Regions from separate parts of the Listeria sp. LM90SB2 genome, predicted to be linked through region 3. Evidence: riboswitches for the same ligand, from Rfam matches in the RefSeq annotation. Region 3 holds a riboswitch; each other region holds the start of a gene.
The links. A riboswitch is a leader RNA that binds a small molecule or an ion and turns the genes downstream of it on or off. The one in region 3 is predicted to bind S-adenosylmethionine.
Positions count from the first base shown of each region.

Region 1: it holds a riboswitch for S-adenosylmethionine, as region 3 does, so the genes downstream of both, GL301_RS12210 (methionine ABC transporter ATP-binding protein) here and metE (5-methyltetrahydropteroyltriglutamate--homocysteine S-methyltransferase) in region 3, are expected to answer to the same signal.
Region 2: it holds a riboswitch for S-adenosylmethionine, as region 3 does, so the genes downstream of both, GL301_RS01560 (MetQ/NlpA family ABC transporter substrate-binding protein) here and metE (5-methyltetrahydropteroyltriglutamate--homocysteine S-methyltransferase) in region 3, are expected to answer to the same signal.

Region 1 covers NZ_CP046449.1:2,467,532-2,469,797, reverse strand. The annotation lists gene cesK (histidine kinase CesK) at 1-675, shown strand, start outside; gene GL301_RS12215 (hypothetical protein) at 754-942, shown strand; SAM riboswitch class I at 1,051-1,169, shown strand; gene GL301_RS12210 (methionine ABC transporter ATP-binding protein) at 1,259-2,266, shown strand, end outside.
Region 2 covers NZ_CP046449.1:320,215-322,480, reverse strand. The annotation lists gene GL301_RS01565 (pyridoxal phosphate-dependent aminotransferase) at 1-622, opposite strand, end outside; SAM riboswitch class I at 775-894, shown strand; gene GL301_RS01560 (MetQ/NlpA family ABC transporter substrate-binding protein) at 1,003-1,824, shown strand; gene GL301_RS01555 (methionine ABC transporter ATP-binding protein) at 1,839-2,266, shown strand, end outside.
Region 3 covers NZ_CP046449.1:1,736,432-1,738,697, forward strand. The annotation lists gene metE (5-methyltetrahydropteroyltriglutamate--homocysteine S-methyltransferase) at 1-849, opposite strand, end outside; SAM riboswitch class I at 956-1,062, opposite strand; gene GL301_RS08530 (MFS transporter) at 1,139-2,266, opposite strand, start outside.

The DNA of each region.
Region 1 (2,266 bases), 730 kb from region 3:
CAGCAAGCCAGAAATGATTTGATTACGAATGTTTCGCATGATTTGCGAACACCACTTACATCCATTTTAGGCTATTTAAGTTATATACATGAAGACCGTTATCGCGATGAAATTGAGCTGCGTTATTACACCGAGCTTGTGTACGGGAAAGCGCGTCACTTGCACAAACTTATTGATGATTTGTTTTCTTATACAAGGCTCGATAGCGTGGATTACCAACTAAAGAAAGATGAGTTAGACATTATTGAGTTGCTACGGCAATTAGTGGCGGAGTACGACGGGCGAGCTGCAGAACGAAATATGCAGATTGTCGAACATTTTGATGCTAACAAACTAATTATTGGCGGTGATGGCAACCAAATCATGCGCTTATTTGAGAATTTATTTTCGAATGCCCTTAGATACGGAGAAGGCAACAAACAAATTGATGTTAGTGCTAAGAAAGAAGATAATATGGCTGTTGTGCGCGTAACGAATTATGGTGAAGAAATTCCTAATGTCGATTTACCTTACTTGTTCGAGCGCTTTTACAAAGTAGATAAAAATCGGACGACGACTGGAACCGGATTAGGCCTTGCGATTGCTAAATCTATTGTTGAAAAACATGGCGGAATTGTTACTGCAGAAAGTAAAAAACGCCAAACCAGTTTTATCGTTAAACTGCCACTAATTTAATCTTTAACAATTCTTAAAAGTTTCTTTCCGCGTGATTTATGTTCTTTCTGTAGAATATAAATCACGGAGGAGAGGAAAATGAAAAAACATATTGTTTTAATTGTTGTTGCTTGTATTACGGTTATTGCGGTATTTATGTACATAGTTCAAATTAATAATAGCGAACTCAAATATCAAAATAGGGCCCAAATTAAAATAGCCTCTCAAATGGCTAGTCAGAATGAACAGACAGATAATAGTATTATTAGTGAAATAACTTACAAATAAATTAACATAAGTGAGAAAGTTATTGACAAAGTCTACTAGACAAGGTAATATGAAAAAACAAGAAACGTCACTATAGTCACAAATGAAGTGATTTAATAATATGTAGAAATCTTATCCAGAGTGGTGGAGGGAAATGCCCTGTGAAACCCAGCAACCTAAACAATAATTCATTATGTGTTTAAGGTGCTAAGTCATGCAGAACAACTAATTGTTCTGAAAGATGAGAAGGAAGTTAGTCCATTTGAAAAAATGCTGCCTTTCTGCTCATCAGCAGAAAGGTTTTTTTGTATATCAGAATGTAGAAAAGGTGATAGAGATGATTACGTTACAAAACGTTGTAAAAGAATACACGTCCAGAAACAATAAAGTTCTCGCAGTCGACCATGTCGATTTAGAAATTGAACAAGGCGAGATTTTTGGAGTAGTTGGATATTCTGGAGCTGGTAAAAGTACGCTAATCCGGATGTTTAACGGACTGGAACTACCGAGTGCCGGGACGGTGGAAGTAGACAATTTACTTATTAGCCAGATTCGCGGTAGTAAGCTTAGAAAAGCTCGTCAGCAAATTGGAATGATTTTTCAACATTTTAATTTATTATGGTCACGTACAGTGGCAGAAAATATCGCGTTTCCACTAGAAATTGCAGGTGTACGAGGTGAAAAAAGACGTTTTCGAGTAAATGAACTCATCCGCCTTGTTGGCTTGGAAGGAAAAGAAAATGCCTATCCATCTGAGCTAAGCGGCGGTCAAAAGCAGCGTGTCGGTATCGCAAGAGCACTGGCGAACAACCCAAAAGTATTGCTTTGTGATGAAGCAACTTCCGCACTAGATCCACAAACTACCGATGAAGTTTTAGAACTCCTCCTAGATATTAACAAACGCCTCCATTTAACTATCATCGTTATCACCCATGAAATGCACGTTATCCGGAAAATATGTAATCGCGTCGCAGTAATGGAAAACGGAAAAGTTGTTGAACTCGGTGATGTTTTAGATGTTTTCCGTCATCCACAAGAAAAAGTAACACAGCGCTTCGTCCGCCAAGTAACCGATTCAGACGAAACAGAAGAATTAATCCATCTATTACTCGATAATTATGCAGAAGGAAAAATTGTTAAATTACTCTTTATGAGCGAAAATGCAACTCAACCAGTCATTTCTCAAGTAGCAAAAGAAAATGATGTTATGCTAAATGTTCTCCACGGGAACTTAACGCAAACGCAAAATGGCGCATACGGAACGCTTTATGTACAAGTTTTAGGTACAGAAGATGCGATAAATGCGAGTCTAACACAGCTACGTCAACTTAAAGTAGAAACGGAA
Region 2 (2,266 bases), 1.4 Mb from region 3:
CATATGCGAAATCGTGCGCAACAACGATATTATGATTCTTGGCAAAAGCGACTGTTTCTTCAAAGAAATCTGCCGTAGCCACAGCGCCAGTTGGATTATTAGGATAATTTAAATACATTAATTCAGCTTTTTCAGCTATGTCTTCTGGAATTTTAGTGAAATCTGGTAAAAAATTATTTGCGGCAATAAGCGGCATTTTTTCAAATTGAACTTCACCTAACACTACTCCTGACAAATAATCAGGATAGCCCGGATCAGGTAAAAGCATCGTATCACCTGGATCCATCAAACACATCGGCAGCTCCACTAAACCTGTTTTTGTCCCAAACAAAATAGCTACTTCCGTGTTTGGATCAATTGTTACATTATATTCACGCGCGTAAAAATCCGCAGCGGCTTGTTTTAGTTCGTGTTTTCCTCGAAATAAAGAATATTTGTGGTTAAGTGGTTTTTCTGAAGCTGTTTTCATTGCTTCCACAATATGTTTGGGTGTTGGCTGGTCTGGGTTTCCTTGTCCTAAATTAATGACATCATGCCCTTCTGCCACCTTTTTTCCAACTTTTTCAACAAGGCTAGAGAAAAACTGATCTGGTAAATTTTGCAAGCGTTTGGAAATTTTCATTTTACACCCGTCCTTTTCAAGTTTCATTGATTAAAATAGTAAAGTTTTCTGAAGTATTTGTCCAGTATGATTTTTTTAAAACTTAAAAAAGCATTGACAAATTAAGGTAATGTGCGTATATTTTTAACTAACAGGTTTTTCTAAAATATTTTCTCTTATCGAGAGCGGCAGAGGGACTGGCCCGATGAAGCCCGGCAACCTAACTTTATTTAAGCGTAAAGTGAAGGTGCTAATTCCAGCAAAATGGTGTATTCCATTTTGGTAGATAAGAGGAGCTGGATATGTTCGACTTTCCACTTCTCTATTCTAAATAGAGAAGTTTTTTATTGTTTTCATGAATAAATCTGGATAATCACACAACATACTAGGGAGGAAAAAAGATGAGAAAATTAACAAAAGGGTTAGGAATTTTACTTGCATCAAGTCTTGTTTTAGGATTAGCAGCATGTGGAGGAGGCAGTGACGACAAAGCCTTAAGCACAGAAAAAATTACAATTGGAACAACAGCAGGACCTCACCAACAAATCGCTGAAGAAGTTCAAAAATTAGCGAAAAAAGACGGTCTTGAAATCAAAATCAAAACATTTGATGATTATAACACGCCAAATACAGCTTTAAATGATGGTGATTTGGATGCGAATAACTACCAAACAATTCCATTTTTAGAGCAACAAAAGAAAGATAAAGGCTACAAATTAGACGTTGCTTTTAAAACAGTAGCATTCCCAATGGGCATTTACTCCAACGATATTAAAGACTTGAAAAATCTTAAAAAAGGCGACAAAATTGCCGTTCCAAATGATCCAAGTAACGAATACCGTGGTTTAAAACTGTTTGAAGATGCTGGCGTTATTAAATTAAAAGATGGTGTGGAAGAAAAAGCAACGAAAAAAGACATTGCTGAAAACCCGCTTGACCTTGAAATCGTTGAACTTGAAGCTTCTCAAATACCTGCACAATTAGATGAAGTTGCAGCCGCAGCTATCAATACTAACTTTGCAATGGGCGCTGGACTTTCTATTAATAAAGATGCCATTTACCACGAACCTACAAAAGACAATCCATATCCAAACGTTTTCGTTGTTCGTAGTGCCAACAAAGACGATGAAGTCGTAAAAACATTAGAAAAATATTACCATTCAGATGAAGTAAAAGCATTTATTGAAAAAGAATTTAATGGGTCTGTAGTACCTGCATTCTAGGGAGTTGTTTTATTTTGATCGAATTACATCAAGTTTCAAAATCATTTAACGTAAATGGAAAAACCGTAGAAGCCGTCAAAAATGTTTCTATTACAGTAGAAAAAGGAGAAATTTTCGGTGTCGTTGGTTACAGTGGCGCCGGGAAAAGTACCCTTGTTCGTTGCATCAACCTGCTTGAACGTCCAGATGCCGGCCAAGTTGTGATTGATGGGAAGAACTTATCTACCCTATCAAGCAAAGAACTTCGTGTCGCTCGCCGGAAAATCGGCATGATTTTCCAAGGATATAACCTACTAAAAACCGCAACTGTCTATGATAACATTGCCAAACCATTAAAATTAGAAGGCGTTTCAAAAGACGAAATCGAGACGCGCGTAAATAAATACTTGTCAATTGTTGGCTTAGAGGATAAACGAAACAACTATCCAAGCCAACTTTCTGG
Region 3 (2,266 bases):
ATCTTCCGGAAATCCGTGAGCTTTTAACGCTTTTATCGAATCACCATGATCATGAACAAAGTCAATCCCAATCGCCGCAACTGGTAAATTAACAACCTCTTCATAATAATCCAAACTTTCAAAATAAGTTTGTAACTCTATTTTCAAATTTGGAACTGCCGTTTGAAACGCTTGATATACTTTTTCAAATAACGCAATTTCTTTTTTATCAAAACTAGTTGCAAGATATGGCTCGTCAATTTGCACCCACTTGGCACCAGCTGCCTCAAGTTCTTTCAAAATCTCTACATACGCCGGAATAAATTTATCTAACAATACTTCAAAACTTTTTGCATCGCTACCTTTTCCAAGTTTTAAATAAGTAATTGGCCCAACAAGCACTGGTTTTCCTTCAATACCAAGCTCTTTCTTCGCTTCTTCGTAATAGTATAGTGCCCGATTATCCAACACTTTCGGCTCCGCATCAGCGAGTTCTGGAACAATATAGTGATAGTTCGTATTAAACCATTTAGTCATTTCAGAGGCCACCGCGTCATTTTTACCACGTGCAATATCAAAATATGTATTTAGCGAAACTTTCCCTCCATCATGCTGAAAACGTTTTGGAATAATCCCAAATGTAACACTCGTATCAAGCACTTGATCATAAAAACTAAAGTCACCAACTGGAATCAAATCAATCCCTTTATCTTGTTGTTTTTTTAGCGCATGTAATCTTAGAATCTTTGTTTCCGCCAATAATTCCTTTTCTGAAATTGTGCCATTCCAAAACTTTTCTAGTGCACGTTTCCATTCACGTTTCTCTCCAAGTCTCGGATACCCCAAGTTTGAACTAATTGCCTTTACCATACTTATCACCTTATCCTCTCCATTTTTTGCCAATAAAAAACCTCCCTAGAGAACTAGAGAGGTTTGGAAGTTTCGATACACAAATACAGTGAAACTTTTTAAGTCTCTCTTATCTCTCGAAGCATCACACTTCGCAGGATTTAGCACCTTTTCAACGAATTGAAAGGTTGCTGGGTTTCAACGGGCCAGTCCCTCTACCACTCATAATAAGAGTAATTTATTTAGTTTTTTTAATCACTTAAATTGGATTGAAATCATCATACCACTTGCACCTAAAAACTGTCAATCATTAATTTCCCATTTTCTTTTCAAGTGCATCTTTCCGAGCTCCAAATACTAGCAACAAACAGCCAAGCACAAGGATTCCGGCTACTACAAAATAAAATATTTGATTTCCAAAAATCCCGATCATCATTCCAGTCGCGCTCGGCCCAATAATGCTCCCCAAACTGAAGCACATGCCAACCAAAATATTCCCAGCCGGAAGCAATTCAAGTGGCGTTAAATCCGTCATATAAGATAATCCAAGCGAGTATAAAGATCCAAGTAAAATCCCCAAAACAAAGAAGAAAACCACATATAAAACTGGTATCTTAACAAATGCTGTCAACATAAAAACAACTGCTCCTGCTCCCGTCAAAAGAGGTAAAACTTTTCCTCGTCCAAACTTATCACTAACAATCCCAATAGGCACCTGAAAAATAATCGTCCCTACCGAAAAAGAAGAAATAACCATCGCTATCATCATCGTATCGAGCCCATCGCGCAACCCAACAACTGGAAAAGTCGCATTAAGTCCAGTCTCCAAAATTCCATATAAAAACGGTGGAATCATCGCTACCCAAGCCAATTTAAATACATCCGAAAAACGTTTCAAACTACCCCAAAAAGATATTTTTCGAATTACAGCCTTTTCAGCAACAAAGTCATTACGAACAAACCAAACGAGTCCCCAAGCTATCAAAACTAAAATTCCAGATAAAAAGAAAGGCAAGTTCGCATTTATTTTTGCCAAATTAACCAATTGTGGCCCAATCGCAAATCCTAATGAGAAAAACAACCCATAAATAGCCATATTCCGGCCACGTTTACTTGGCTCACTCATTGCCCCAATCCAAGTCTGCGAAGAAAAATGTAACATATGATCCCCCACACCAATAAGCAACCTTAATATAAACCAAAAATATAAATTAAACCAAATTGGAAAAGCCAAAATCGAAACCGCAACTAGTCCTCCCCCAACTAAAATAATCGGCTTATAACCATATTTATGAAGTGGGGCCTCAATAAATGGAGAAATAAGTAAAACTCCTAAATAGATTCCCGTAGCATGAAACCCATTAATTCCTGCACTTATACCTTTCTCTTCTAATATTATCGCAATAAGAGGTAATAAAACCCCCTGTGACAATCCTGA